One region of the Paenibacillus sp. lzh-N1 genome, then DNA from elsewhere that is predicted to be linked to it. Evidence: riboswitches for the same ligand, from Rfam matches in the RefSeq annotation. Region 1 holds a riboswitch; the other holds the start of a gene.
The links. Region 1 has a riboswitch for cyclic di-GMP ahead of C0638_RS05685 (transglutaminase-like domain-containing protein). Riboswitches for the same ligand answer to the same signal wherever they lie in the genome.

Region 1 (16,446 bases):
CTACGCCAAGAAACAGGGCAAAAATATCGTTCATACACACGGCAGTCTAAATGAAGTGGAACGCGAGGTCGATCTGGGACAGGATATCCGTGATCTTGAGCAGCAGCTCAATCTGTTCTTGTACAAGGATATTAACACCTTCAAGCATTCCAAACGGGTATTCAGGTATGCAGCGGACATGAGCGATGTGCTTCAGCTCGGTCCAAAGGATAAACGGCGTTTTTTACTAGGAGCACTCATTCACGATATCGGAAAACTGGAAATCCCCTGGAATATTCTTAATAAAAAAGAGAAGCTGTCCAGCGAGGAATGGCGGATGGTACAAGCTCATGTCATGTGGGGCAAACGTATTGTCGAAGCCAACGAAAGATTCATAGATTTAGTTCCTTTTGTGGAGCTGCATCATGAACGTTATGACGGGGGAGGCTATCCGTTTGGCTTCAAGGGCGAGCAAATCCCAAGGCTGTGTCGGATGCTGACAATCATCGACTCTTTTGATGCGATGACAACCGAGCGTCCCTATCAACCGACCAAAACATTCGAGGAGGCCATCGAAGAATTGCGTACTTGTTCGGGAAGCCAATTCGATCCCGAACTAACGGCTATTTTTATCCAATATATTCAACATAAGCAACCTGCTTTCACGCAGTCTATAGAAGCAGGCCTCTAATGTCTCATACACTATTCCTCTTTATCCCTACCGCGAATGAAATCCAGGCGATTTCATTCGCAGTAGGGATTTTTCATAGGATTCGCGTTCTGCATGATGCTTATTATTTCAAATTTCATATAAATGTCATAATTCGTTCCATCTATTCACGCTATATGCACTATGATTAAGATAGGAATTGGTTTGTCCGTATAAAATGCTACAAATGAGGATATCCTCGCTTCAAGTAATCGAGAGAAGGTGACTTCACAGGCATGTTGTACCTGTCCAGACCAGCCCGTGCGGCTTGTCTTTTATTGCTGTGTCTCCCTCTTCTGCTCCTGTTTCCTCACTCATCGTGGGCTCATGCATTTGTCGTTGAATCCAGTCCGACCGAAAATCAGGTTTTGGACAAGTCTCCTTCTGAGGTGACTATCACTTTCAACGAAGATTTGCAATCTGCCTTCATGTCCATCAAAGTGACCGATGAAACAGGCAAGCGGGTCGACACAGGAAAAGCACAGCTCAACCCAGAGCACCCATCCACCATGGAAATACAATTGATTCCAGGGATGAAAAATGGAATTTACACCATCACTTGGAGAGCTTTGTCCGCAGATGGACATCCAGTCAATGGAGTGATTCCATTTCAAGTAGGTAGCGGTTCCAATGCGTATACCGATCAAGCTACCCCTTCTGAAAGCTCTGGGACATCACGAATCGACTTAATCGCTGTCCGTTGGCTCCTTTACATAGGACTATCGCTGCTTTTTGGAGCGATTTGTTTCCGACTGTTCCTCTTACCGAGCATAAACCGAGACAAGAATCGCAGTGAGCAGAAGATGCTTAATCAGCAGCCCTCTGACACATTACCCCGTTGGACTAAGTTGCTATGGAGCGGCTATGGCATAACGTCTGCTGCCATTTTAATCAGCCTACCGCTTCAGGCGTCTTGGGATGCCGGAGTTTCCATCAGGGAGGGCTTCTCACTTCCCATTCTGGGAGAAGCGCTTCAATTTACTGGAGCAGGTAAAATCTGGTTTATCCAGATGGTTCTCGTGCTGCTTCTAAGCGTAACGTTAATTTATGCGATTGATCCCAGCATTTCTAATCGCCAGCGCCGTGTATGGGGCTACAGCTCCGTTCTACTAACGCTGAGCCTCATGCTGTCCAAGGCCTTTGTTGGGCATCCGGCAGCGGCTACCCATCCGGCTCCAGCCATTGTGGCAGATTTCGTCCACCTTGCAGCGTCAGCCTTTTGGATCGGCTCACTTACCGTCATGGTGGTGTGCCTGCCTGTTGCCGGATCGGAGCTGCCTGTATCCAAGCAGGCAGCTCTGCGACAAATCGCCCTGCGCCGCTTTGCTGGCTGGGGCATTGCTATGGTGGCGGCGCTACTCGCCACTGGTATTTATGGAGCGGTGCTGTACCTTCCGGCTCCCTCCATGCTGCTAAACACGTCCTATGGACTCGTTCTGCTCGGTAAAGCAGCGCTACTGCTAGTTATGCTGGTCTTTGCAGCCAGCCAGTTCCGTAGCGCTCGACAAGCGGCAGCGAGCAAACGAGCCGCCGGAAGATTGCGTGTCGAGTTGTCCGTCGGCCTGCTCGTGATGCTGTTGGCAGCGGTGCTCACTCACATGTCACCTGGCCAGGCACCTGCTGTACCGTTTGAGGAGACTCGCACTACTGGCGAATACAGCGTTACACTGGCAGTCAGCCCGAATGCTGTGGGCAGCAATGAATTTAAGGTATCCGTTCAGGATAGCAAGGGTACTGCCGTTTCAGATATCCAGCAAGTCACATTGACGCTTACCCCAGCTGATCCTGACCAAGATCAACAGGAATTTGTTCTGCCCGTGAAGCAACAACAGCCCTTCCGCAGTCAGGAATTGATAACCTCCGAAGGAACATGGGCGGTAAAAGTACATGCCCTGACGGCATCACTCGATGCGGTTGATGCTGAATTTACTCTGCATGTAGGCGGTAAAAAATAATTATTTTATCTAACAAGGAGCGAAATGAAGAATGACGATGAATATAACGATTCAAACAGCAAAATCCAGGTTTTCCAGGTTCACAACCTCTATAGGTTTAATTGCGGCTGGTGTCTTGCTTTTTGCAGGTATGGCCAGTGCGCATGTGACGGTCAAGCCTTCCGTTTCACAACCTAATGCGTGGGAAACGTACACGTTGAAAGTGCCTGTGGAAAAAAACATTCCAACCACCAAAGTCGCTTTAAAAGTTCCTAAAGAGGTCGTTTTCAAACAATACGAGCCTGTACCGGATTGGAAGGTAGTCACCGAAAAAGACAGCTCTGGCAAAATAACCACCGTCACATGGACGTCTGAAAAAGACGGCATTCAAGCGGGACAGTACCAACGCTTCAGCTTTGTAGCACAAAATGCAGGCCAGAATACCGCGGCAGCCTGGGACGCCTTCCAATATTACAGTGACGGAAGTATTGTGGAATGGACAGGCGATGAAGGAAGTAACAATCCTCATTCCATTACCAAAATTACGGCAGATGCCACACCCGAAACTTCTGCTCCTGCCGCAGACAGCGGACATGATTCGGCAGGCACCGCAGAGGGCCATGCGAGCACAGATACGGCCAAAGATAACAGCAGTGCAGCGCCGACCTCGGACAATGCTGCTGAGGCTACGCCTGCCGCTTCTGCTCCAGCCAGCTCTGCTGCACAAACAACAGCACTTGTCCTCTCGATCATCGCAGTCGTGCTTGGTGCCGCAGCAGTAGGCATTGCACTCAAGCGTCGCAAGTAATCTGAGTTACAAACAACAGAGCCTTACATGTAAAAAAGCTGGTGCCATTCATTCAGGCACCAGCTTTTTTTATCGTTATCTCATCCTATCATTTTACATTCACCTATCTATCATTTTTTTGGTAAAATGGTAGGAACCTCACGATTCTAACATGATAGCATTGCAATCTATTGAGCATAGGAGATCATAGGATGAAAATCGTAAATAAGGCTCTGTTATCTAGCGTTATCTTTCTGAGTACCGCAGCGGGCATCTATAGTCCCTTGGCACAAGCGGAGGCGGGTAAGGTCAGCATCATGCTGGACGGATATCCATTGCCGTTCCCTGTACAGCCTGCCATGATGAACGGCACGACGATGGTTCCCTTTCGCGCTATTTCTGAGGCTCTGGGCATTACAGTGAAATGGGATCAAGCCAGCCAAAGCATCACCGCTACCAAAGCGCAAGGCAATGCAACCAAGCAGGTGGTTCTCAAAATGGGGAGCCGCAATGCCACAGTAGATGGACAAACGGTTCAACTAACAGCAGCACCGCAAACCGTACGCGGCAGCACGATGATTCCGCTGGGCTTTTTCGGGCAACAGTTTGGAGCCACAGTGAACTGGAACCAGGGAACACGGACGGTCTCTATCACATCGCCACGTGAAGCTATGTACACTGTAGGCTTCTATGCACTGTCTTCCTTTGACCAAAAATCCAAAATACCGAATTTTAATGCCGTTGCCTTCGGCTGGAGCCGAATTGATACGAACGGACAGTTCACAACGACCGGCAAAGAATATAAATGGCCTCAAGCTGCTGGAGCTGTAACTCCCGAGTCTATTCTACAGGAGGCAGATAGCCAGGGGACCTCCCCTTACCTGATGGTTTATTCTGTCGACGGTAATCATGAGCTAACCAAGATTTTGGAAAACGCGCAGCTTCAAGAACAGACCATTTCCCAAATCGTCAGCACTGCCACCGATAAGCAGTTCAAGGGCATTACGTTAGATCTTGAAGGATTAGGCTGGAGCGGCGATAAGGCCAAAGCTCGCTCCGATTACAACGCCTTTATTAAAAAGTTATCAGCCAAAGCGCATCAAGCCGGGCTCAAGCTTACCGTCGTTCTGCATCCGCTGAATAGCTCTTACACTGGCTATGATTACAAGACGCTGGGCAATCTGGCGGACGATCTGATCATCATGGCCTATGATTACGGACAAAAATCTACGTCTGAGCCACTGGATAAAGTGGATGAAGCCATAAAGCTGGCGTTGAAGGAAACCTCGCGGGACAAGCTCATTTTGGGAATTTCAATGGGTAGCGAAAAAGACAGTACCGTTAACGCCAAGATCGGTTTAGCTAAACGTTATGACCTCAAGGGAATCGCCATCTGGCGTCTGGGTATTATTGGAGAAACGGCCTGGGCGAAGATGAACGAATCGATCGAGTTTAAATAGTGTCCATTTTGTAAAAGGAATCCGTCCTTATTCCGCCCGCTAATGATTTTCATGTGTTTTCTATGAAATCATCGGTGGGCTTTTCTCATGTCTATCTTAGCAAAAATGCTTGCCTGACTTGGAAATTGTCGCCACAGGCTCGCATCCCTGTTCTCCGTAGAAGATCCCCCAGTCTCTCATAAAATCCAGCAACGGTCTTAACGTATCTCCCAACGGGGTAAGCGAGTATTCCACACGTGGTGGGTTCTCGTTATAAATTTCACGGTGCACAATGCCATCACGCTCCAATTCGCGTAGCTGCAAGGTTAGCATCCGCTGTGTAATATTAGGCAAGGTCCGTCGAATTTCATTATAGCGCCGCGGTCCTGTGGTCAAATGATATAAAATGACTCCCTTCCACTTGCCTCCAATCACCCCGACAGTTTTCGCTACCGGACATCCAAAATTAACGCTAACTGTATGTTCCATCTCCTGTGCCATGTATTCCCCTTCTTTCTACAGGATGTAGGCTAATAGCCTCAGACCTATAACAAGGAACAAATATGTGCGTACTTGTTCCCTGCAAAAACTTTCTATATGATAACTATATATTCGATATTAGCTCTCATTATAGTAGCAGAAAAACCATAGAGTACCAACTAAACCCATATCAAAAGGAGTACATTTTATGTCCAATACATCAGCTAAAAAGCAGGAAATTCTGGATGCCTTTTTATTCAGACATGCCACGAAGGAATTCGCCCCCGATCGCATCATACCTGAGGAAGATTTTCAATTTATTCTCGAAACCGGACGACTTTCCCCAAGCTCCGTAGGATTTGAACCGTGGCAGTTTGTGGTCGTGCAAAATCAGGCATTGAGAGAAAAGCTGGCGGCGGTTTCCAGTGGTGGTCAAAAGCAAATTCCTGCGGCCAGCCACGTCGTCCTGATCTTGGCACGTAAGGATGTTCGTTATGATTCTCCTTACGTGGAGTACATGTATAAAGAGGTTAAGGGGATGTCTGACGAAGACTTTGCCTCCCTATCAGGCCGCTATAAGATTTTCCAAGGTGAAAACCAACGCCTGCTGGAAAACGAACGCACGTTATTTGACTGGGCCTCCAAGCAAACCTATATTGCCTTAGGCAATATGATGACAGCGGCAGCTCAGATCGGCATCGATTCCTGCCCGATTGAAGGCTTTAACTATGATCAGGTACATGCCATTTTGGAGGAAGAAGGATTGCTTGAGAACGGGCTGCTGGATATTTCAGTCATAGCCGCCTTCGGTTATCGTGCTCATGAACCCAAGCGGGAAAAATCCAGACAACCCCTGGAGAAGGTCACACGCTGGGTCCTGTAAATATTCGTCCAATACTGTTAGTCAATCTTTAAGTTTGACACAATTTGAAGAGGCGGGCTGCGATCACTCATCTTAACGATGGCCCATCGCAGCCCGCCTCTTTATTTAAATTTTTTTCTTCTACAACTGTTTGCTTATAGCCGTAGTCAAGTTATCCTATATAATAAGATGTATCTGCCTACAAAGGAGTACAGTACACGTGGAAAGATCAGAGATATTGACAAGGATTGTTATTGTCGATGATGAAGAGTTAGCTTTGGATTATATGAAGCGTCTGCTTGGCGAGTTACAAGGCATACATATTGCAGGAGCTTTTACGAATCCATTCGTGGCTAAGGACTATATTCTACTTGATGATATAGATATAGCTTTTTTGGATGTAAGACTTCCAGGGATCAGCGGAATTGAATTAGCACATCAAATTTTGGAGCACAAACCCCATATTCAGATCGTTTTTGTTACAGCTTACGATAAGTACGCTATTCAGGCCTTCGAGCTTAACGCACTGGATTATCTGCTCAAGCCGGTCACGACAGAACGTCTTATCAAAACCATGAATCGCATTCTGAAGCGTGACGATCAAGCTACCTCCATGCCTGAGAATCAGCCTTCTGTTCTCCAGTTACAGGTTTTTCAATATGTCGTCTTCACATTACCGGATCAGCAACCCACTGTTATTCAGTGGAGGACTAAAAAGACCCAGGAGTTGTTTTTGTACTTGCTCCAGAATCATGACCAATGGGTTCGCAAATCAGCCTTGATTGAATTACTATGGCCAGAATATGAAGAAGATAAGGCCTACTCTCTTTTATATACAGCCGCTTATTACATTAGAAAAACGATAGCGCCGTATCATTCCTTTTTAGAGATTTCCAATACTAATGGCGGTTATATTTTGCACACGCAAAACGTTCTGTTAGATACAGAAAGATGGGAGTCTCTCCTGGCATCCGCTCCACAGATGAACAAGGAATCAATCCCATATTATGTAAAAATGATGGAACTTTACAAAGGGGACTATTTACAGGAATATGATTTTTGGTGGGTTGAAAGTGAACGCCAAAGGCTGCATAAAATGTGGTTATCCATATCATTAAAAATGGCAGAATGGTATAGAGGGAACTCCCAGCCTGAAGAGGCGATCTCTATTTATGAGGGCATCTGTAGTCGTCACCCCCAAGAAGAGGAAGCCTACTGGGGATTAATGAAGACCTATGCTGAGATGAATAAAAATAGCTTAGTGATCAAATGGTATGATTTATTATCATCCGTCTTATGGGAAGAGCTTCATGAGAAGCCCAATGAACAAATTACAAATTGGTTTAAAGAGTGGCAAATGGCTCATGCCTAATTTCACGACTGGGAATCATTCTCCGTACCCGTAGAGTCCCCATTAGAAGTGTCACTTACTTCGCCTCGTTCTGTATAGAGGACCTACGGGACAGAGATATTATATTTCTTGTCTTTGTACCTGGGGAACATGGAAGCTTACCGTTGTACCCTGGTTGGGAAGACTGCTAATAGATAATCCTTTACCGTATACTTGCTTCAAACGTCGATCTGTATTCCGTAATCCAATCCCGCTATCCTGTTCTTGATGAGGACTCAGCAGACGGTCCAGTTCCTCTTGACTCATGCCCACACCATCATCAATGATCGCTATTTCTGTTCCATCCTCCCGCTGCTGAATACGAATACACAATGTTCCTCCATCTATCCGATTCATGATACCATGCCTGATTGCATTTTCTGCAAGTGGCTGAATCGATAACGGTGGCAATAGCAAGTTTATCTGTTCGTCTACTTCCCATACAATATCTAGTCTATTGCCAAAGCGTTCCTTCTCTATATAAAGATAAGATTTCAGGAGAGCAAGCTCATATTCCAGTGATACGACTCTATCCAGATTTTGAGGGTTAAAGCTTGATCTTAAATATTTGCCGAATTCCTCAATAAGATTCACCATTCTGGTGTGATCCACATGACTTAAAGATGCAATGGTATTCAAGGTGTTAAACAAAAAATGAGGTTTGATTTGTGCCTGTAACCACGCAGCCTCCATCCAAAGCCTCTCCCTTGCGGACTTTTTAACATCAGTCAAGGCACGGACCCTTGATTTCAATTCCATGGAATCCACAGGCTTCATAATATAATCGTTGGCCCCTGCAAGAAATCCCGTATATAAGTCCTCCTGCTGACTACGTGCAGTCAACAGCAACACAGGCAGCTCGGAAATGCTAAAGTATTCCCTCACACGCCGAGTTAACTCATAACCCGACATTTGGGGCATCATGACATCGGCTATTATTAAATCCCATTCCCGATGATCCAGCCTATGCAAGGCATCCTGGGCACTGGTTACAGTGACAAGGTCGTAAGGCTCCGACTCCGAGGCGAGAATGCCCTCTAACACCCTTAAATTGACCGGATCATCATCTACTGCGAGTATGGCAGATCGTGCAGAGCCTGCTGCAACTTGCATCACAGCTTCGTTCTGTAGAGCTATAAAATTAGTATCTGCTTCTTCATCCATACATACCTGCTCGTTATCTCGTGATTCGTCTGGGGTAGGTGAGGGATCGAGCGGTAGTGTGAAAGAAAAGGTTGAGCCTTGACCAAGTTCAGAACTTACACTCAAAGATCCTCCATGAAGCTCCACCAATTGCTTGCTGATACTCAACCCAAGTCCAAGCCCATCCCCAATAACCGTCAAATGAGAATTTCCTTGTTCATATGGACGAAATATTCGCTTTTGCGTCTCCTCATCTATCCCAACGCCAGTGTCACGCACCTGAATACTGGCCATTTCGCCTTGGATGTGTGCGTGAACGGAAATAGTCCCCTCAGCAGTATGTTTAACAGCATTGTGAAGGAGATTGAACAGGATTTGGATTACTCGGTTTTCATCCGCTAATACATTCGGAAAATCAGCAGGGATGTTAACTACCATGTTTAAAGGTTTCCCATCTGTCATGAATTGAAGCATATCCAATACACCCGAGGCTACAGCCTTGGGCTTCAGGCTTCTTTTTTCCAGAATAATATCCTTTTCACGTAGACGTGTAACATCCAGCAAATCATTCAATAATAAGGACATACGGCGGCCGACCGTAACAAGCAATTGCATGTTTCTCCTGTTGGGTTCATCCAGGGCGCCGCCCCGGTTCTCCAGCACAGTCTGTGCTATATTGATCATCCCATGCAGTGGATTTCGCAGCTCATGAGAGGTGTTGGCTAAAAATTCATTTTTCACCTGATCAGCGCGCTGCAATCTGTCCGACAGCCTTCTCAGTTCAGCATTCGTATTAAAAAATCGTTTGAACCAATAGGATGCAAATGCCACAAAAGCCAGCACAATATCCCAAGGGTAATAGGGGAGGTCATTCGTCTTGAAAATGCCCCACAGCATGCTGGATGCGATGCTAATGGATGCTAGCAACAGAAAAATAGCCTCTTTTTGCCCTCTGAATGTTCTAAGAAAAGCAAGGGAGGGAACTGTAGCACATAGAGTAATAGCCGGTAATGCGATAAGAACCATAAGAAATGCATACAGGCTGGATGCAGGTGCAAGTAACACCAAAATCGCAAAACAACAGTGGCCTATAAAAACAATCTGAATGATTCGGGATCGAACCAACAGAGACTGCGCCAGCTTCAGTACACACATGCCTATTCCAATGTAGGAAAGGGTGGTTATCTTTAACGAAAGACCCAGATTAATGGGGAACCAGTCCAATAAAAGCTTGTCATCGTCTGTCAGGATGGATAATACCGTGCAGATTACAATTCCCGCAAAATACAGAAGCGCCTTCTTTTGTGGATTCATAAAAAATATAACGACTATATATAACCCGTGAAGCAGCAAAATAATACATACCATAATTTGCATTGCGATCGTGAAGTTGGTTCGGCTATTCACAGCATCCGCGCTTCCAAAAATGATAGGCTTCATAATTCCTCCACTAGCAGAGAAATCAAAATTGGATACTTGGATGACAATCTCAATGGCCTGCCTGTTCGCATCAAACATGGCAGAGAATGGAACAGTTGATCCTATATGCTGTTCGACCTTGCTAGAGACCTGACCACTATGACTAATTAAACGACCGTTCACAAATATGTTGGATGCCGTACTGATCTTTCCAATCCGAAGTCCGTATAGAGTGTCCTCCGACCTGTCACTCAAAATAAGCAGCCGATAGGTTCCAACGCCATATGCCTTATGATCTACAGGAGATACCGACTCACTCCATAGTCCTGGTACCTGAATGGTCTGGCGCTGCTTCTGCATAAGTAAGGATTTCAGTTCGGCAGGAGAGGATAAAGTCCCAGGATAAAACTCCCACTCCCCATTTAATGGCAGGGTCTTTATCTCCTGCAGATTCAAGCCCCTCAGATCCAGAATTCCCGCCTTGGCCCGGGGATAATCCTGATTGTGGTAATAATCAAACCACAACAAACGCAAGCCGATAATCACGATCAGGAATGACAGCGTAATTAAAAAAAAGTTCCGCTTATTCATCTACTGGTGATCCGGCACCATATATCAACGTACCGTTGCCGGGCTCTCATCTGAACCAGCAGCATTGGATGGTGACCAATCCTCATAGTTTCACAACCTTATCTACACAAATTTCATTTATCGTTCCTTAGCTCAGATTGTCCGTGCTACTCAAGCAACATACGAACCCCAGTAAGCACAATTCCAATCAGAAAACCTGTAAGCGCACCGTTAATCCGAATCCATTGTAAATCCTGCCCCAGCTTGTCCTCCATTAAAGCGATCAGTGAGGCATCATCCATTCGATTTACATTTTCTCGAACCAGATTACCAATTTGGCTATGGTTTGCTTCCACTACTCCGGTAACACCTGCTACGATCCACGAATTGATCTTGTCCAGCAGCTCCGTATTTCTCCATAAATCAGACAGCATTTGATCCAGCAAAGGTACAATGTACGCCGTTACATAACTGGCATCTTCCATGTAATCCAGCAGATTACGACGAAGCTCTTCGAGCTTATCGGATATAGCTGCATCACCTTCCCAAGAATCAATAAAGGTGTTTTTCCAGTGATTCAGCCCCTCCCTGACCGTATCTTTGGCTGCCAGATGAATCAACTGTGTGTTGAACCCATCCAGGACGGCCTGACGACGCGGATGTCCTTCGTCTCGAAGCTCCGCTACGCGGTCCAGCAAAAAGTGACGAATCATCTCGCCCATACGCTCCTCATTCAAATAGCCAAGGAAAGCGTTCAGGGCAAACTGCATAAGCCCGCTGACCTGCAAGCCGCTAACAGCCTGCATCCCCAAGGTGCCTAGCGTAACCCCGGTGTCTGACCGCAGTAGCCAGGACTCCGTCTGCTCCAGCGCATAATCCAACGCCCGTTGGTCATACTTTCGCTCGCCAGCTTGCCGGGCGAGCACCTCTAGCAATGGTCCTATATCGAATTCAGTCGCCTGTCGCTTAACCCCGGTTGCGATGGCCGGGGCCAGCTCTGCCAGCGGAATCGAACGGACAAGTTGCTTGGCAAGAACATCTATAAAAGTAACCGCTTCGGGCGTACGTATTCCTTTTTCCACACTTTTCAGCACCAGCTCTGCCAATCTAATCTCGGCAATTTTAGATGCAATACTTTCTTTATGAAGCAAATTATTCTCGACCGTGTTAACCAAGGCATCGGTCAGCTTTCCCCGATTTTTAGGGAGAAGCGCTGTGTGTGGAATCGGAATGCCCAGCGGATGACGGAATAACGCGGTTACGGCAAACCAGTCTGCCAACCCTCCTACAAGTCCGGCTTCAAAAGATCCGGCCAAAAGACGGGCCCAGCCAAATTGTTGAAAAGGTAACGTAGCAGCAAAGCCCGCTCCCATCATAACAAGTGACCAAGCTGCTGCGGTTTTTGTGTTTTTTGTTTTTCCCATCATGTAGTCCTCCAAACTAACTGTAAAATTTGTTTCATTACATCTGTAGTACCATCATATCATTGCCTGTGCAGATACCAAAGGTAACCATACTCTATTGTCAACAAATTGCATGATATTTAAAATTTGCACATTAGCTTAAATTGAGTTCGCATAACCACACTTATCCATACATTTTCGTGAACAAAATCACAACAATTAAGTTACAACTATTTTCTAACAAAATGAGCCCTTTGAATCATTTTGTCGAATTATGGTCCCATTTTTCTTGCAACCTAAAGGATAAATGCCTCAAAAAGTGGAATTGCAAGATTACGATATATTCATTGAGGAAATTAATTATTTCCAACCTCATTCTTTATTCCATCAATTTAAGGAATAAATTCCAGAATGACCTTATCCTTTTCAAATAGGTGTCTTCTGGTTAATTTTGTTATATGATGTATAACCCCAAATCGATACATGAATATACTTTAATGTGATAAAATAACCTTTGTAAATGGGAACTCCGGTTCTAAAAGGATATTCATGAAACAAACTACAATTGTCTTACTAAAATTGTTCTTTTGTAAAGGAATTGGATATGACAACAAACCAAAAAAATGCCCAGTATGTCTGGAGCGATGATCCAGTTGCAATTATATGTACACCCTCTGCTTTTGCTAAAAAATCCCTCTTTTATATACAGGAAATAGGCTATTTCAAAACAGATGCTTATGTAATGGAACGGCAAAAGCTCACCTCTTTTTTGCTCCTTTTTACTCTGTCCGGGAGAGGGGAATTACAATACCGGGGCAAGGATTATATATTGAAACCTCATGATATGCTTTTTATTAATTGCGAAGAATATGTACAGTACAAAACTTCCTGTCAGAAGACATGGGAGTTTATTAGTGTGAATCTATATGGCAATCTTATTGACCATTTCTACGAACAATTCGATAAACACAATAAGCCGGTAATTTCACTAAAGGATTCAAATACAGTACTGGACAAGCTGCGTACCTTATTACATGTACAGCCAGAACGAAGCTTATCCTCTGAACTGCTCTCATCCAGGATAATCGTTGACTTGTTAACGATTATTTTACAGCACCCCTACGCCAATCCCAATGCGAATTCAGATGGAACGGCAGAGGTGCGCAAGGTAAAGCAATATCTGGATCAATCCTATTGCGAACGGATCACGCTGGATTCGCTAGCAGAAATGTTTGGTCTAAACAAGTTCAACCTGGCTAAAAACTTTAAAAAACAGATTGGCTTTTCCCCTATTGAGTATCTTATTAATGTTCGTATCACGGCTGCTCAAAGCTGGCTTAAAACTAGTGATGTAGCTATTGTGGATATCGCACAATATGTGGGCATTCCCAACACAAGTCATTTTATCAATCTGTTCAAAGAGCACATTGGAGAAACGCCTCATTCCTATCGCAAAAAATGGGGAAACCGTATAAAATAGGTCTTATGTATAATCTGCAAGCTTTCTTTGTCGATAAATAGCGAAAATCTGAGATTTAAACTTGCCTAATAGAGTACCTAACTGATAGAATAAAAATACAAGCTATTCAGGATAAATGGCAAACTTGTCGAAAGGCAAGGACGCAAAGCTACAGGGCCTTCTGTATGATGGCAGCCAGCTACCGGTTGAAGTGGCTTTTTGTCGTGCTTTTTTTCCCGAAAACTTTATACGAAATGGCAAACCTGTCGAAAGGCAGGGACGCAAAGCTATAGGGCCTTCTATTGATGATGGCAGCCTGGCCACCGAAAGGAAGTTTTTTATGGGGAAAATGATATTTTCTACACTTCTCCTATTTTTCATGCTGTCCGCAATACTCTTAAATTCGACAATTTACGCTGCTGATAGTGTTGCATGGTTGGATCAAAACAATGTAAATCATGGGACGGTCAGTGTGCGCTACCCTGTTAAACCTAACGTTAAAACCAAGATTTTGGTTACCAAAGATGCACAAAAATACTCTTATAATCTAACACCCGGGAAATCCGAAGAAGTATTTCCTCTCCAAATGGGTAATGGGAACTATAACATCAGTATTTTGGAACAGCTTAGTGGTAATCAATATAAAGTGATAGGACAAGATACGATCGAGTTAAAGCTAAACGATAGCAAGACGGTGTATCTTAATTCCGTTCAAAATATTAACTGGAGTAGTACTAATCAAGCGATTCAAAAAGCCCGTGAGTTAACCCAAGGTGCAACAACCGATCGCGAGAAGCTGCAAAAAATCTATGACTACGTAATTAGTCATATCAAGTATGACTCCAATCAGGCCTTTGCCTTAACGACTGACTATCTGCCACAAATTGATCATACGTTAAGCTCTCAAAAAGATATTTGTTATGGTTATGCTTCACTGATGGCTGCTATGTTACGAAGTGTAGATGTACCAACCAAGCTGGTTATGGGCAAATCTTCCTACGTGGACGCTTATCATGCCTGGAATGAGGTCTACATCGATAATCAGTGGGTGGTCGTAGACACTACAGTAGATGCAGCACTGTATATGGGTAAACAGAAATTCGAAATGGTCAAAGATCCCTCCAAATACATTAAAACAAAGCAATATTAATATCAATGTTTTAAATTCATATTTATTAAAAAATGAAAAATAGAACTATATTTCTTGAAGAGCCTTGATCACATGATCAAGGCTCTTTTTCTATCCTTGTTGAGAAATTGTTGAGATGTGGCATGTATTCTAGTCCAGGAAGACAATGAGATTTCCAACCATTATCTAATTTCGAGACAAAAGGAGGAGGTTCATCCCCGAACATGAATTTTCATAAATTCTGAACAAGTAATTAATGCGGCTAACATAGCATCATATGAATGAATGATGAATATATAAATACAGTTCTCTCGACCTCGAAGGAATAACCATTAGCCGTTAAATAAGAGTATTTTAAGAATAGGAGATTTGTTTACCGTATGAGAAAAAAATGGAATACAGCAACGGTTGCGCTATTGCTCTTTTTGCAGTGTTTGTTCAGCACAACACAAGCTTATGCACAAAATCCCGACTCTACTCTGCCAGTGACCCCAGGAACCGATCCGGTTCAGAGTGTGACTAACGATGTTTATCCAATGCCCTCAGAGCCAATTAACATCCCACCTGCTGTCCCGGCTCCAGTCCCTGAACCAACTGCTGGCTCAACTTCTGAAGTTAGGGCAACTCAAGAAAGTATTTTAACCAAGCTAACCCTTACAGATTCTACTGGAAGTGTTATTGATGCAGTGTATAATCCCGATAGCCGTATTGATATTGGTTCCGCCATCCATTTAGGCTATGAATGGGAACTGCCGAACCATACGTATAAAGCTGGAGACACCTTTACCTTTCAATTACCTGAGCAATTCCAAATTTACACAGATATTACGTCTCCTTTGACGAATACAGATGGAGAAGTAGGTCATTTTACCGTAGACCGTCAAGGTAAAGTGGTTATGACATTTAATGATTACGTAGAAAGCCACTCTAATGTCAGCGGTAAGCTAGAGATCAAAACTGAATTTAGCACACAAATAGAAAAAGGCAGTACACAAGTTATTATTGCGATCCCGATCAAAGGCGGCGAGCAAACGGCTATCGTAAATATTAAGCCTGCAGCTGGCCCTACAATGGAGAAACAAGGAAAGTTTGATGGAAAAGACCAAATTCATTGGACAGTTAACGTAAATAAACACTTGGATCCTATCAAACACGCTGTAGTAACCGACCCAACTCCCCAAGGACTAGAACTAGTCAAGGACTCCATCCGGGTAAACCATTTACAAATTAATGTGAACGGAACCACCGTGCTGGGGGACACTGTTAGCTCAGATAAGTATACAGTAGAGGCTGATCCGGTTGTGCCGGGCTTCAGAATCCGTTTTAACGAGGAGAGTATTAACAGCGCCTACCGAATTCAATACTCCACAAACATAACAAGCGAGGATACTCGTTTCTCCAACACAGCCACTTTTTCAGGGGACGATGTGAGAGATACGTCCGCAACAGCTACAGTCACTGTTCAACGCGGGGATTTTTTAAGCAAAAAAGTGGAGAAATACGACCCAGTCACACAAACGATCTCATGGGCAATCAAATATAATTTTGCCAACAAAAAAATTCCCGCAGCTCAAGCCGCGTTAAGTGACCGTTTTAATAACAGCCAACAACTCATCATAAATTCACTTAAAGTGTATAAAGGGGATACACAGGATGAGCTCCCTGCATCCCAATACAGCGTCACTCCAGTTACTGACGATCATGGTACCAATGGTTTCAATCTGCTTTTCAATACGGATATTG
Region 2 (16,446 bases), 850 kb from region 1:
GCGTGGCGCCGCTGCTGGTAAGCAGCATGCTGATCATTCCTGTGCTGCGGGGTATTCATCTGGCGGAAAAGCCATTAACCCGAATTGCTGTATTTTTCGGCATAGAATTGGCCTACGGAAGTGTGGTCGGGTTATTCAAAAATGGTATTGTTTTTGCTTATGATTTGGCCAATTATGTGGTTCCATTGCTTCTATTGCCTTATCTTGCGATTAAGCCAATGAAAGCAAAGGAGCTGGACCGACTGCTGTATTCATACGCCAACATTGCTGTTCTTGTAGCGATATACGGCATTATTCAGTACTTGACGGTGCCTCCTTGGGATGCATTTTGGATGAATCATGTGGAAATGAATTCCATCGGGGTGCCAGAACCGCTTCAAATCAGAGTGTTTTCTTCCATGAACTCGCCCGGCCCATGCGCTATTTTCCTGGCAATGGCACTTGTACCGATGCTGATGGAGAAACGGTGGCGAGGCACTTTGGGATGGATTGGAGTCCTGCTAACAGTTGTTTGTCTTTTGGTCACGCTCGTACGTTCAGCCTGGCTGATTGCATTCGTCATGTTGCTGGCTTACATTCTCAGCTCATCCTCCAAAGGAAAGTGGAAGACTCTGTTTCAACTTGCTATCGTCGGCCTTCTTCTCTACATCATCGTTCCAAAACTTCCGGGGGCAGAAGGTTTGGTGGCTCGCATGCAGACGTTGACAGATATTCAACAGGATCATTCGTACAATGAACGTTTGGATCTACTGCATACAATGCTTCCGGCGATTACTAGCAATCCGGTCGGGCAGGGGATCGGGAGTGTAGGAATCGGAACCAAGCTTGATAACGGCGGCGATCTCGGTGAACTTGGGATTATGGATAATGGATATATTGCCATTTTCCTCACCTTCGGTATTTGCGGAGCATTCTTTTTCTTCGGTGGTCTGATCGTTATCATCAAGCGCCTTCTCGTCCGTATTGCCGAACGGAATTCCAGTCAGCCTTATATCAGACTGGCGTTGGCTACATGGGCCGGAGCTGTAGCCAGTCTCATATCGGATAATGGTTTCCCCGGTATGCGCGGCTATTTGATCTGGATGATGATCGGAATAGGACTATGGGCAAAAGATGTCATCGCGGAAAGAAGGTAAAGGCTGTGCAAAACTTACAAGCATTATCCGCACCTGTCCGGACACTATGGTCCACGGTGATTCGGTTTGCCAAAAGCAAGGATAACAGCTCTGCAGCAGTAAAAACGATGATATTCAGTATGCTGATTCTCGTTGTGAATATGCTGACTGGTGTGCTGACGGCACGATTCTTGGGTCCTACTGGACGCGGAGAACAGACAGCGATGGTGAACTGGTCCCAATTTCTTGCCTTCTGCATGAGCTTCGGTGTTCCGTCTGCATTGATTTACAATGCCAAAAGGAAACCTGAGGAAACGGGTAAGCTGTATGGTCTGGCCTTGCTGCTGGCTACGGTGTTCGGGGGGATGGCGACACTCATCGGAGTATTTCTAATTCCTTATTGGCTGCGCTCTTTTTCTTCATCGGTCATACTTTTCGCGCAGTGCTCCATGATGATGTGTCCGCTCATAGCGATTTCACAGATCAATAATGCATTGCTTCAAGTTCGCTCGGAATATAAACAGTACAATTTATTTCGGTATCTGGTACCACTAAGTACGCTGCTTGGACTGGCGATTCTGATCCTGACGGGGACGATGAATCCGTACACCTCAGCATTGGCCTACTTACTGCCAGGCTTGCCGATCTATATCGGTGTCACGATACGAATGATTCGGCTGTACAAACCAAAGGTGAAGAACAGCTGGACGCAATTTAAAAATCTCTTTACCTACGGTATGGGTTCATACGGGAATGATCTCATGGGGCAGGTTTCCACTTACATTGACCAGATTTTGATTGCGGGTCTGCTCAGACCCGCTGATCTCGGTTTATATGCGGTAGCGGTCAGCCTGGCCCGGATGGTAAATGTATTTTCAACCTCGATCATTGTCGTGCTGTTTCCCAAAGCCTCCGGGCTGGATAAGGAAGAGGCGGTGGCCATAACATTTCGGGCATTTCGAGTGACTTCAACGGCAACCTTTTTGGCTGCAGTGATGTTAATGCTGGTTGCTCCGTTCGTATTCACATTGTTATATGGTCAAGAGTTTAAACAAGCGCTTACGGTATTCCGGTTTCTGGTGCTTGAGGTTGCTATCAGTGGAGGTACCATGGTGCTGGCACAACAATTTATGGCGTTGGGTAAGCCCAAACTGGTTACCATTCTACAGGGTGTCGGATTGGCGCTCGTCATTCCATTGCTGTCCATACTCGTGCCGAGATATGGATTGACGGGTGCAGGGATAGCAATGCTGTCTTCGGGGATTTTACGGTTCGTTTTCATTTTATGTAATGTTAAGTTCGTTCTGAAAATGAAAATTCCAAGACTGGTTATTTCCAAACAAGATTTTCAATGGCTCCGATCAACGATGTCACACTACATCCGGAAAAAGCCAGTTAACGGTTAGATAAAGAAGGAGGCACCCGCTAATGAACCACATGTCTAGCGTTCCCGCGGACAACCGGATATCCGTAGTTATTATCGCTCAGGATGATGGCATTCGAATTACTGCTGCCATTAAATCCTGCCAGCCCTTTGCGGACGATATCGTCGTCATTGACGGAGGGAGCAAGGACAATACGATTCAGGTAGCTGAATCATTGGGCTGTCGGGTGTTTTCCAACCCATGGCCCGGTTATGCCAAACAGCGCATGTTTGGTGTTGATAAAGCGGAATTTGATTGGATTTTCCTGATTGATACAGACGAAGTAGTGGATGCAGAGTTGCTTGGTGACTTATTGAAAGTAAAGGAAACGCTCCACGATCCGGCCAAAGCCTATTCCGTATTTCGCATTGGCGATTTTCTCGGCAAATGGATGAACAAAGGCGAGTATTTGGTTCGTTTGTACAATCGGCGAATTTATGGCATTACGAATAGTCTTGTTCATGAAATGCCAGATGTAGCCTCTTCCCAGATCATCAATCTGGAGGGCGTGTTATGGCACTATGGATTCCGCAGCATCAGTGATCATATGACCCGTTTTAACAAATATACAGATCTGGAAGCAGAGACGGCATTTAACAAAGGAAGATCCTTTCGGATTACCAGACTGTTGTGGAGACCTCCCGCCCGCTTTGTACAGAAGTATTTTGTTCAAGGCTTATACCGTAAGGGGTTGGCGGGTTTTGCCGTAGCTGTTTTCTGGGTGATGTATGAGTTTCTCGTCTGTTTCAAGCATTATGAGTTAACCAAGCGGCGAAAAAAGATAGAAGTCGTGGATGGCGGACAGACCGAGCAGAAAGGAGAAACCAGCTATGTCGTACAATAACGGATTTCGTATCGCGGCAACGGGATTGAGTTGGCCGTCCTTACAGCCAGGAGGTCTCAACACATATTTCAAATCCATCTGTGAGCAGCTTACGCTAGAGCGCAATACGCTGGATGCTCTAATTTGTAGTGATGAGCAGCCTCAGGCGCCTGAACGTATTCGTATTCATTCGATTGGCAGCAAGCAGCAATCCATCTGGAAGCGCCGAGAGCTGATGCAAAAATATGCAGCAGAACTGTTCGACAAGCAACCGATCGATGTGCTGTATTCCCATTTTGCTCCCTATAGTGTCGGACCGGCACTGGAGGCGAAAAAAAGAGGAATCCCTGTCGTTACCACCTTCCACGGACCGTGGACGGAGGAAATGAAGATTGAAGGACAGGGAATTAAGCATTTTCTTAAAACGACGTTGGCCAAATCCATTGAAATGAAAGCTTATGGTCTGGCGGATAAATTTATAGTGCTAAGCGAGACTTTTCGGGATATTTTGCACGAGCACTATAAAGTACCACTTAGCAAAATTCATATTATTCCTGGTGCGGCGAATGTAGAAAGGTTTCATCCGGCAGAGGATCAGGAGGCCGTACGTAAGCGGCTGAATTTGCCGCAAAATGCGACGATTGTGCTAACCGTTCGTCGTCTTGTTAATCGCATGGGACTGCTACAGCTACTCGAAGCATGGCGACGAGTAACCGAGCGACACCCTGATCATCTGCTGCTGATTGGTGGAAAGGGTCCCTTGATGGAGGAATTGGCTTCCAAGGTGGCGGAATACAATCTTCATAACCATGTAAGGTTGCTTGGTTATGTGTCGGATGAGGAGCTGCCCCTGTACCATCAAGCCTCGAACTTGTTTGTTGTGCCAACACAGGCACTAGAGGGTTTCGGTCTGATCACAGTTGAGGCGATGGCCTCGGGCCTACCGGTGCTGGCCACTCCTGTAGGCGGCAACAAGGAAATCTTAAGAGGATTCCGTCCTGAGCTATTGTTCCAGGGGACGGACAGTGAAGCTATTGCTGCAGGGTTGCTGCGTGTGCTGGATCATCGTGAACTTCTACCGAATGCACGGGAATGCCGGGACCATGTCCTGAGCAGATATACATGGGGACATGTAGCGGAACAGGTAGAAGAGGTGTTCCGACAGGTCCTTGACAGAAAGGCGGCGGCGAAATGATGAGAGTAGCTTATATTGACCATACGGCAAGATGGAGCGGCGGCGAAGTTGCTTTGTATAACATACTGACGAATATCGGGGAACATATCGACCCGCTCGTTATTTTGGCGGAGGAGGGCGATTTGGCGGATCGGCTTCGGCAGCGTGATATTGATGTGCGCATTGTTCCACTAGATGATTCGATTCGTAATCGGGGACGAAATGCCGTCAATCTGGGTGCGCCTGCAGCAGCCTTTCGTTTGCTAGCTTACGGCAGGAAACTCGCGCCATTGTTGCGCGAGGAAAAAGTCGTGTGTGTGCACACGAACTCACTCAAATCTGCACTGTATGGTGCAGTAGCCGCCAAATCGGCGAAGCTACCGTTGATATGGCATATCCGTGACCACATCGGTCCGCCGTATCTGAAGCCGATTGTAGCCAAAGGGATTCGGCTCATGTCCCGCTTTTTGCCTAACGGTGTGATTGCCAATTCCAAATCCACGCTGAGTGCATTGGAATTACCCCCGGACAAAAAGACGCTCGTCGTCTACTCCGCTTTTGCCAAAGCGATTACGGCTCGTGATTCGGCTGCGCAATTGCGTGGCGATGACTCGTTTAACGTCGTGTTGGTCGGCAGATTGGCGGAATGGAAAGGACAACATATTTTACTGGAAGCGGCACGTTCTTTTTTACCAGATCAGCGTGTGAAATTCTGGCTGGCTGGAGATGCGTTGTTCGGAGAAGAGGAATATAAACAACGATTGGAATCCACGATGCGCGAATATGGGTTGACCAACGTCAATCTGATGGGACACGTCGATGACATTCAGGGTCTGATGCAGCGCTGTGATCTGCTAATTCATACCTCCATTACACCGGAGCCATTCGGTCAGGTCATTATTGAGGGCATGGCTGCAGGTTTGCCAGTAATCGCTTCAAACGAAGGTGGTCCCAAGGAAACGGTGGTACCCAATGAAACCGGGCTGCTCATTGAACCGGGAGACCCTGCCAAGCTGGAAGAAGCCATCCGCTGGATGCTGGAGCATCCACAGGAACGTCAGCAGATGGGTGAGAGAGGAATGGAACGGGTCAAGAAGCATTTTGTCATCGAGAACACTGTTAAGGATATAGTTCATTACTATAAGGGTTTGTTGGCAGGAGTCTGACCGACATTCGCGTTAAAGGATGATTCAGATGAAAATAGCGATAGCACATGATTACTTAATCCAAATGGGCGGAGCGGAAAGGGTAGTAGAGGTATTCCATGATATGTATCCGGAGGCTCCCATCTTCACAACGGTGTTCAGCGACGAGCGTCTGTCGCGCAACTTGAAGGATGCGGATATTAGAGCCACTTGGCTACAAAACATCCCAGGAGTGAAGGCCAACTTCAAAGGAGTGCTGCCGCTGTATCCCATCGCTATCCGTGATTTTGATTTTAGGGATTTCGACATTGTTTTAAGCTCTAGCAGCGCATTTATGAAAAGCATCCAGGTACCCAAACATACGTTTCACATTTGTTACTGTCACACACCGATGCGGTTTGCCTGGGATTACGATACATATATGGCCCGGCAGTCCAAATCCAACCTGCTCAAAAATATGCTAAAGCTGTACATGAACAGGCTGAAAACATGGGATGCCAAAACTTCTCGCAACGTAGACCAGTTTGTCGCCAATTCTTCCGTCGTTAAGCGGAGAATTCTGCACTATTACCAACGGGAGGCAGATGTTATTTTCCCTCCTATCAATACATCCCGTTTTAAACGTGCTACAAGCATCGGTGACTATTATCTGATCGTATCTCGTTTGGTGTCCTACAAGCGCATTGATCTCGCGATTGAGGCATTCAAACGTAACGGTCTTAAGCTACGCATCGTTGGCGAAGGACCGGATCGTAAACGACTCGAAGCCATGGCTGCCCCGAACATTGAGTTCCTCGGCAGGCTTGAAGACGAAGAGGTTAACAAGCTGATGGCCGAATGCCGGGCACTTGTCTTTCCGGGGGAAGAGGACTTCGGTATTACGCCTTTGGAGGCGAATGCGGCCGGACGGCCCGTTATCGCTTTTCAGGGTGGGGGAGCGCTGGATACGATTGTTCCTCATGTGAACGGCGTATTTTTCCGCAAGCATCAAGTAGACGATGTGTTGGAGGCCGTCGCAAAGGTTGAGCAACATGCATGGAATGTGGACGATATCATTACCCATGCCCGCAAATTTGATGAAGATAACTTCAAGGATCAATTGAAAAAGTATGTAGAACAAGCCTATGTGAACTTTCTAAAAGGAGGATGAACGGAATGAAACTGGCTGTAATCGGTACTGGATACGTTGGACTCGTCTCAGGTGTATGTTTTGCGCAAAAAGGTAATGAGGTAATTTGTGTCGATCTGGAGCAGTACAAAATCGATATGTTGAACCGTGCGGAATCTCCGATTTATGAACCAGGTATTGAGGAATTGATCGCGTTGAATCTGGAAGCTGGCCGTTTAGAGTTCACCTCGGATTTGGCCGATGCGGTACGTCGCTCGGATATCGTCATTTTAGCAGTAGGTACGCCTTCACTGGCTAACGGCGAGGCGAATTTGTCCTACATTGAACAGGCGGCCGCCGATGTCGGGAAAGCCATGAACGGGTACAAGATTATTATGACTAAGAGTACCGTACCTGTCGGAACGAACGAAAAGATTAAGGACGTAGTGGCTCGTCATACGAGTTTGTCTTTTGATATTGTATCCGCGCCGGAGTTCCTGAGAGAAGGCTCAGCTATCAATGATACGCTTCATCCAGATCGCGTCATTATTGGTTTGGACAATACAGGTTTGCGTGAAACAATGGTCACTCTGCATCAGGTATTCACGGATAAAATCTATGTGACGGATATCCGCAGTGCTGAAATGATCAAATATGCCTCCAATGCGTTCCTGGCAACTAAAATTTCGTTTATTAACGAGATTGCTAATATTTGTGAAAAGGTTGGCGCGGACGTTACCTGTGTGGCTGAAGGTATGGGCATGGACAAACGGATTGGTTCCTCTTTCCTGCAAGCAGGGATCGGATACGGGGGCTCTTGCTTCCCGAAAGATACGAATGCGCTCATCCAAATTGCGGGTAATGTAGACTATGAATTTAAGTTGTTAAAATCGGTGGTCGAGGTAAATACCGACCAGCGCTTTATGATTGTATCCAAGCTGCGTGAATCGCTGGGTCAGCTAAACGGCGTATCGATTGGCATTTGGGGCCTCGCCTTCAAGCCCAATACAGATGATATCCGCGAAGCTCCAGCACTGGAAATCGTAGAAACGCTCATTCAGGCAGGTGCTATTGTCAAGCTGTATGATCCCATTGCGATGGATAAATTCAAGGAGCGCGTAGATCACCCGAATATTATATGGTGCTCCTCCCCGCAGCAAGCCGCCGAAAGAAGCGATGCTGTGTGCCTGCTGACGGATTGGGAAGAGTTCAAAGAAGTTGATCTCGTGCAATTGGGCTCCATTCTACACAAGCCAGTTCTGATTGACGGTCGCAACGTATTCACCGAGGAACAGATCCAAGGCTCTGGGCTGGAATACTACTCCGTGGGTCGTCCGCGGATGAGTGGGTGGAACAGAGATAAAGTGGAAGTTTAAAAGTGACAGATTAAAAAGTGACTGTGGTGATGTGGGAGGCGCTGAAGGCGCTGCGCGTGCAGATTGTTCTTCCGATTGCTGTTACCCCCGGATTTTCTGGATTGTATTAAACATTCAAATGTTAAAATCCGGGGATAAAGGCAAACGCTGACGCTTCTTCAGAACAATTCTGCCCGCTCCGCTGCTTTTGCCGCACCAAGTCACAATGTTTAATCTCCCACCTTATGGGATGGGAGTAGAAGGGCGTATCAGAAGGAGCGGCATAGTTGAGCCGCTCCTTCCGATTAAGACGCCATTGCGGTAGTCGACGAAGGCAATCTTGGCAAGGCGTTACGAAACCTCGATTACTAGAAGCTTGCAAGCACAGCGGGCAAGCGCCGAAAGCGTGAGATTTTTACAGGCTGACCGGACTTAATAATGTCCGGTCGTGCCTTTTGCACCACAAGGTATGATCGATATGATGCATATTTGAGTAGCGAAGGGTTGGATTTGAATCTGGAGAAGCGATAGCGTTCGCCTTTGGACCGGGATTCAAACCTTGATACGATTTTATACAATCAAATGAATCCCGGTCCAACAGCGATCGTAAGATCAAATCCAGCCCGTAGCGGCCTACTCAACCTTGCCCCATTCGATCACCAACCAATATAGAGAGGAAGTGGAGATTTATGAAGCTCGTACTTTTGTCTGGTGGTTCCGGTAAAAGATTATGGCCGTTATCCAATGATTCCCGTTCCAAACAATTTTTGAAGGTACTGGAAAGCCCGGAAGGGATTTCGGAATCCATGGTACAGCGGGTATGGAGACAATTGGGAGACAACGGATTATCCGAATCCTCGTTTATTGCGACAGGGAGAGCGCAGGTCGAAATGATCCAGAGTCAAATCGGATCGAATACGCGCATCATTGTTGAGCCGGAACGCAGAGATACTTTTCCTGCGATTGCGCTGACAGCGACTTATCTATATTCCATTGCGGGTGTTTCGCCTGATGAAATTATAGCTATATTGCCTGTAGATCCTTATGTAGAGGATGCTTTCTTTGCTTCCGTAGCCCAACTCGAACATACACTTCAGGAGAGTGAAGGAAGGCTTGCACTAATCGGGGTTGTCCCTTCCTATCCTTCAGAGAAATACGGTTATATTATTCCGAAAAACGATGCCACTCAAGGTAGCACAGGCTACCGCGAAGTGAGCCATTTTCAAGAGAAACCCGACCGGGAGCAGGCGGAGCGTCTAATGGAACGCAATGCTCTATGGAACTGCGGGGTTTTTGCATTCAAATTAAGCTATTTGCTGGATATTTTGGCATCCAAGGGCCTGCCGCTGAATTATGAAGAAATGCAAAAACAATATGCGTCTCTGGAAAAAATCAGCTTTGACTACGAAGTAGTCGAGAAGGAAAAAGAAATCGTAGTGCTTCCGTACGATGGTTTTTGGAAGGATCTAGGAACTTGGAATACACTCACAGAAGAGATGTCTCATCAGCAAGTGGGTAGAGGGGTAGTAACGGAAGATTGCGTCAATACGAGTCTTATTAATGAGTTGGACATTCCTGTGGCGATCATTGGAACGAATGATCTGATTGTAGCCGCTAGCCCAGATGGCATTCTTGTGACCAATAAGGCAGAAAGTCCACGCATCAAGGAAGTGCTCAAGGCTCATGATCAGCGTCCAATGTATGAAGAACGTCGTTGGGGACAGTATCGGGTTGTAGACTATGTAAAGTATGACGAGGGTAATGAGGTACTGACCAAACGAATCCGCGTACACAAAGGTAAAAATATCAGCTACCAGCTTCACTTCAAACGAAGTGAAATCTGGACCATTATTAGCGGCGAAGCGGAAATTATTTTGAATGAGAAGCTGCACAAAGTGAAGGCCGGTGACGTAGTTCGCATCCCTGAAGGGACGAAGCATAGCATTTTGGCTGTAACCGATGTGGATTTGATTGAAGTTCAGACTGGCTCTGAGTTGGTTGAAGAGGATATTGTACGCTTTTGTATGGATTGGAATGAAATTTCTCGTCATCAATTTATCTCGTAATTATTTGCGTAAAAACGTAAAAAAGAAGATTTGATGAAAAATAATGGCCCAAACTGTCGAAATTGGGCGAAAACCTGTAAATTCATGAACATGACCTATTAAATTTTGGTAAAAAAAAGTCGATACTTAGGGTAAGAAGGAATCCAAACTCCTTCCAACGATAAACGCAGCCCTGTCGAAAGACTGGTACGCAAAGCTAAAGGGCCTTCCCGTAAGGATGGCAGCCTGGCTACCGAAAGGAAGAGCTAAAGTGAGATTCAATTTTATTCCTCTGTATCGACTGATACGTCATGTACTCCCCGTTGTTATGCTTTTTTCTTTGTTTCCCGTCGGTTTTGGTGATTCTCTGTCTGTGGTGAATGCCGCTTCATTACAACCTGTTAATTCGGACGCTTCTACTCAGGCCCGTGAACTATACAATTATTTACTCAGCATCTCTGGAAAGAAAACAGTCACTGGTCAGCATGATTATTTGGAAAGTCCAGATGAATTAAGCAACAAGGTCCAAAAAATCAGCCAGGCGTATGTGGGTCTGCACGGCTATGAGATGGGAGCCATCTCTGGTCAATCCGACGCTACAGAAGCAGCACAACGTAAAAATGTCGTCGATAGCGCTATTCGTTGGAGCAGAGCCGGTGGCATTGTGACGATGACTTTTCATGAAGCGTTGCCGGGTAGACCACTGACTTGGGCCAATGTGCAGGCGAAAGTAAGTCAGGCGGAGTTCAATAAATACGTGACACCAGGCACTACGCAGTATAACCTCCTCATTGCCGATCTGGATAAGGTCGCTGTATCGTTAAAGCAGCTTCGTGATGCAGGGGTTCCAGTATTGTGGAGACCTTATCATGAAATGAATGGTGACTGGTTCTGGTGGGGAAACAAAAACAATTTCAATCAGCTATGGAATATCATGTACGACCGTTTTGTAAACACGCATCAGTTGAACAATCTGCTGTGGGTGTGGAGTCCCAATGCTCCCAATTCCTATACTGTCCCGTATACCCCGAAATATCCGGGGGATGACAAAGTGGATATCTTGGCAGTAGACATCTACAATAATGATTTTAAGCAAAGTCATTATGAAGGACTGCTCGGGTTGGCACGGAATAAGCCGATTGCCATTGGCGAGCATGGTGAGATGCCTAGCTCTGAGGTGTTGCAGGCACAGCCCAAATGGGTGTATTCCATGACTTGGGGCAAGATGCTGACTGAGAATAACACAACCAATCAAATACAGGATTATATGAACGATTCGAGGAGTTTGACACGGGATGATGTGAAAAATGGGCTGGCAGAAATCCAACAACCTGGGGCAGATGTGCCGACTTTACCGGATGAGGGACAAAGTGAGCCTATCCCGGTTCCGCCAGTAGTAATCGTACCCCCAGCTCCGACTCCTCCTTCTGTTCCTGATGTAGTATATGTGAACGGGCTGCGGGGCGAATATTTTAACAATATGAATGTGAACGGCAGTCCTGTTTTGATCCGTACAGACAGCAAGCTGGATTATAACTGGCGCGCCGTTGCTGCTGATCCTAAGGTAAATGCCGACCAGTTCTCGGTTCGCTGGACAGGTAAAATCAAACCACAATACAGCGAGACCTATACATTTACAACTATATCCGATGATGGTATTCGCGTATGGGTAGACGGCAAGCTGGTGATTGACAGTTGGTTCAAACAAAGCTGGACAGAGCGTAAAGGCAGTATTGCTTTGGAAGCAGGTAAAATGGTAGATCTAAAAGTGGAATACTATGATGAAAAAGGCGATGCGATGGCTCGTCTGATGTGGGAAAGTCAGCATGAAGCGAAAGCGGTGGTTCCCGGAAACGCTTTGTTTCTTCCTTGATAGATACTCTTTCCCGGTCATAAATTTTGAGGAGAGAGGGTGTATCATATGATGAAAAAATGGTTGACCCATAGGTATACGGTCGTATTATCCGGATTACTAGGTGTCGCAGCTCTAGCCATGATCGCTTGGTTTATATACACGCCTTCAAAAAGTGCAGAATTGCAGACGGATAAGGTAGCGGCGGCCAGTCCAGTATGGAAGCTGGGCCAGAGGGATGACTCTTCAGCGGAATTTAAAGGAGTGGTCGGTAGGGATAATATCGAAATTTCTGGAGCAGCAGCTTCTACTGAATCCTCTGCTAAAGGAACATTCTCGGCGTTGTCGGAAGCAGAGAGTACAACAGTTCCGGTATTGCTCAGCAGTGGTGATATTCCTCCAGGTTTGAATGCATCCACGAATCCAGAACTGTCACTTCAGTATAAACTGAATCAGGTTCCTCCCAATGGTATGATATTCCGTGTTCGGATTTTGGATGCGGGCAAAGCGGTGCCGCAGATGGCTGTCTTTTCAAATCACCAGCTGTCTGGAATTATTCAGATTGCCGGGGTATCCGGTACTGGGAGTACCTATAACTTCAAAAATAACTACGAGCTGTATATCCCCAAAGAACAATTGCAAAGCGGTGTTAACGTACTCAAGCTAAAGACAGCGCGCTGCCTATACTGCTCCTCTGCAGAAGATAAAAATGTGTGGTGGACTTGGGATGACTTGAGCTTGGAGACGTTAGCTTCCCCTGCGGCCGAACCAGTACATGGGAAATATATACTGACTGGTACGAATGTGAATAATAAAGAATTTTATTATGATCAGGGTGCAGTTAAGCATCTACCTTACGTTCTCAAATGGCTGGGAATTGCTTATAGTGGCAACGTCATGAGGGTAACTTGTGCCAGTAATGTAGGCAAGGCATGCACAGATGTGGATGATTACTATCAAACGTTAAAGCAGTATAATATGCAATCGTCTGCTTTGTATCTATACACAGGTGATATCAAGCTGCAAAAAGATGGTACTCTGCCAGAGACGGCCAAGCAAAAGTTGCGTGATTATGTAAAAAAATACGGTTCATACCTTCAATATTATGAAGTAGATAACGAACCTGGATTGTTTAACCGTTCCAAGGCGGTAGACCTGGCTGTGGCTAAGTGGTTGAATACGGAAGGCAAGCAATTGGCACCGCATCTCAAAACCGTAGCGCCGGGTTGGGCCTACTGGCCGACATACTCTACCAAGGCGTGCAAAAATCAAACCGGAGGTACGCAAAAATGCGGTGATCCGGATGGATGGGAACGGGACCCGGCGCAGCGTAAACAGCTGGAAGAAGTCACCGACCTGACCAACGGACATGCCTACGGTGAATCGTATAATGAAGAGGGCGGGGGCAGCTTCGTTCAGAATTTGAAAACCTTTGGTGGTTCGAGCGACGGACTGGCGAAAAAAATGCTAAATACGGAGTTCGGCACTAACGATACGCATCGAGATAATCCGGATTACGGGGCTAGTCAGCCACAAGCAGCCGCATTCGATCGGATTATGCGTTCGCAAATCGGGTTTGCCGATATGTTTATCCAGCATGCAGCTTTTTATAAGGATTACACGCTATTTAAAACGGGCTTTGATCTGCAAAGCCACAATCCGGCTAACACGGAAATTTATCCGTTTGGACAAGGGCAGGACACCCGAGTTAAGATCATGAGACGCTTAAGTCTAGCCTATGCCACACATGGCAAACCGCTGACTTATACCATACTGAATCCAGAGGAGACGAAGGATAAGATGGTCTATGTTCGCGCGGTGGATACATCCAAGCTTAAACCACTGGCAGGTAGCGGCGCTACCTCGAACAAATTGCTGGTGAACCTAGTGAATTTTGAATCCACAACGCAGACCGTTCGTGTGCGGGTAACGATGCCGAAAGCTGGCTTGTACACGGGGGAACGTTTCGGAGCGGGTTCCACCTACTCTCAGGCGCAGCGATCCATATCAGGGCTCAAGGCTTCTCCTGCCCTTGATTTTGAAGAAAAGCTGGGTCCTGGCGAATCGGTACAATATATTTTGGAACCAAAAAGTACAGATCAAACCACGGCCTCTGCCCCAACAGAGGTAAAAGCAGCCTCAATTCAGGATGGGGCGGTAAAGATTAATTGGCTTCAAGCAAAAGGCATATCATCCTATGATGTGCTGCGTGCTGACCGTACAGACGGTGCCTATCAGGTGATTGCCTCGCAAGTAGAAGGAAGCACGTATACGGACCGCACCGTAAAAGCTGGAAGTCATTACGTCTACAAAGTTCGAGCGACCGGAGGTACTCAGGTTTCTCAGGCAGCCGAGGTTGCTTAGTTACACCGGAATGCATATAGGACCTTACCTCATGAATATCTAACATCATTCCGAAAGAAAACAAAAAAGAACCTATCAGGAGAAAATAGGACCTGACAGGTTCTTTTTTATTTGTAAATCGTTCTGAATTGCTAATACTTTACGTATAATGGAGAAAAAAATAAGAAAATCCTTTTATATTCTCGTCATAAGACGACAACATTGTAGGTATGTATTCATATATAATAGTTTTGTTCATGACTATACATACGTGGTTTGTAGGGAATTTCTTTCCGGTGACCAAGACTAATAAAGTGAGGTTAGTGCTGAATGAACAAGGAAACAGAATTAGGGGGGAATGGCCCTCTTCTTCGAGACAACGCACGGAAAGCAGGCAAAGCAGCCATCCACTTGGACATCCGGAACATTTTGCTCCAATGTGGGATCACGACACCAGAATGGCTGGAGGGCGATGCTGATAGAACGAAGTACCGGAAAGACAAGCGCGTGTAATTTTCAGCTACTGGTCCTACTTGAGCAAAACATCAAGCAGCGGCGCGTTCCTTATTCCATCATTCGTTCCATTCGAACAAACGCGATAAAACGTTTGGCTTCTTCCTCAGATAAGGTGCGTCCGTCAATCGTCAGGTTAAAACGTTGCAGGATATCCTCGTCGGACAGTTCAAGCTGATCCACAAATTCCCTCACATCTGAATCCAATATTGCTGTCGGGTGGCTCGTACGTCCCACCAAATAATCGATGGTTACCTCGAAAATATCAGCGAGCTTGGTCAGGGTCTCAAAGTCTGGCTTGCGTCTATTTTTTTCATAGTGAGAAAGAGCCGCCCGCGTAATTCCGAGGGATTGCGCTAATTCCTCTTGTTTTAGTCCCTTATGTTCTCGTAATTCAGCGATGCGGGTTCCATAATTCATCTGTTTTTCCTCCTGAAGGCAAGGTTAAGAGAGGTAAGAAAAGCAATTTTGCGCTTGACAAGATACAATTTGTATCATAAATTAATTATGTAAGTTACATAACGTATCTGTATTTCATAGTTTTCACTGATATCTTCATTTATATACCCTTAAGAGGCCAACGATGATTGAGCATTTTGTGCTTATTCGCTGGCTAGACCTTCTATGCGCTATTATACAACATTTTACTATAGATTAGAGGGTCATGCATCGTTCTTTTCCCCGTCATGCAGAGGATCAGTACAAGCGTTATTCATCGAAAACAAGTCAAGCAGGGAGGACTGGTCTTGTGCAGTTGAAAGAGTACATCCGTTTGATCCGCAAAAGAATGTGGTTGATTGGTAGCATTGTACTGCTGGTGTGTACTGTAGTAGGCATAAAAAATGTATATTTTACCCCGCAGGTTTATGAAGCTACCGCCAAGCTCATTATTAATCAGACGCCACGACCGGACCGTGCAGGTGTCGTCGATTACAGTGTGGTGCAAACCAACATAGCCTTAACGAACTCCTATAAGCAAATTATGATCTCCTCGGCGATTATGGATCAGGTGGTCGCCAGCTTCCCCGATCTTAAGGTTACTCCGTCAGCTTTGGCGCAAAAATTAAGAGTAAACACCGCAGGTGATTCACAGGTCATGGATGTTACAGTCCGCGACTTATCGTATACGAAGGCTGTGAAAACCGTCAATGCGGTAGCCAAAGTATTCAAACGGCAAATCCCCTCTATCATGAAAATGGACAATGTCACCATCCTAAGCGAAGCCAGCCTGAATGATCCAGCAGTTCCCGTGAACAATAATCCCGCTATACAGATTTTTATTGCTTTTGCCATTTCTTTATTGCTGGGAATAGGCTTGGCGTTTTTGCTGGAGGTATTGGATGATACATTTAAAAATGAGGAAGATATTGAAAAAGAACTCGGTCTGCCTACCCTATCCCTGATTACAAAAATGAAAAAAGAAGATAGACGCTCTGACAGCTCTACTACAACTCCTAAACAGGTAGGTGAGGGACAATATGCCGCAATTAATCAATAATCAGCTCGTTACATCCTTGCATGCTCAGTCTTCCGTGTCGGAGGAGTACCG

Region 2: another riboswitch for cyclic di-GMP. It lies ahead of C0638_RS01945 (glycosyl hydrolase); the one in region 1 lies ahead of C0638_RS05685 (transglutaminase-like domain-containing protein).

What each region holds. Positions count from the first base shown of each region.
Region 1 covers NZ_CP025696.1:1,240,033-1,256,478, forward strand. Annotated here, with positions in the region: gene C0638_RS05635 (bifunctional diguanylate cyclase/phosphohydrolase) at 1-670, shown strand, start outside; gene C0638_RS05640 (copper resistance CopC/CopD family protein) at 925-2,643, shown strand; gene C0638_RS05645 (YcnI family copper-binding membrane protein) at 2,681-3,430, shown strand; gene C0638_RS05650 (stalk domain-containing protein) at 3,622-4,869, shown strand; gene C0638_RS05655 (winged helix-turn-helix transcriptional regulator) at 4,966-5,349, opposite strand; gene C0638_RS05660 (NAD(P)H-dependent oxidoreductase) at 5,537-6,211, shown strand; gene C0638_RS05665 (response regulator) at 6,411-7,562, shown strand; gene C0638_RS05670 (hybrid sensor histidine kinase/response regulator) at 7,662-10,733, opposite strand; gene C0638_RS05675 (DUF445 domain-containing protein) at 10,880-12,136, opposite strand; gene C0638_RS05680 (helix-turn-helix transcriptional regulator) at 12,720-13,595, shown strand; cyclic di-GMP riboswitch class I at 13,703-13,781, shown strand; cyclic di-GMP riboswitch class I at 13,821-13,902, shown strand; gene C0638_RS05685 (transglutaminase-like domain-containing protein) at 13,915-14,724, shown strand; gene C0638_RS05690 (LPXTG cell wall anchor domain-containing protein) at 15,084-16,446, shown strand, end outside.
Region 2 covers NZ_CP025696.1:390,921-407,366, reverse strand. Annotated here, with positions in the region: gene C0638_RS01985 (O-antigen ligase family protein) at 1-1,136, shown strand, start outside; gene C0638_RS01980 (lipopolysaccharide biosynthesis protein) at 1,142-2,521, shown strand; gene C0638_RS01975 (glycosyltransferase family 2 protein) at 2,544-3,383, shown strand; gene C0638_RS01970 (glycosyltransferase family 4 protein) at 3,370-4,557, shown strand; gene C0638_RS01965 (glycosyltransferase family 4 protein) at 4,554-5,702, shown strand; gene C0638_RS01960 (glycosyltransferase) at 5,731-6,831, shown strand; gene C0638_RS01955 (UDP-glucose dehydrogenase family protein) at 6,837-8,165, shown strand; gene C0638_RS01950 (sugar phosphate nucleotidyltransferase) at 8,834-10,210, shown strand; cyclic di-GMP riboswitch class I at 10,366-10,447, shown strand; gene C0638_RS01945 (glycosyl hydrolase) at 10,461-12,062, shown strand; gene C0638_RS01940 (hypothetical protein) at 12,111-14,405, shown strand; gene C0638_RS01935 (hypothetical protein) at 14,715-14,897, shown strand; gene C0638_RS01930 (helix-turn-helix domain-containing protein) at 14,949-15,317, opposite strand; gene C0638_RS01925 (YveK family protein) at 15,646-16,395, shown strand; gene C0638_RS01920 (CpsD/CapB family tyrosine-protein kinase) at 16,376-16,446, shown strand, end outside.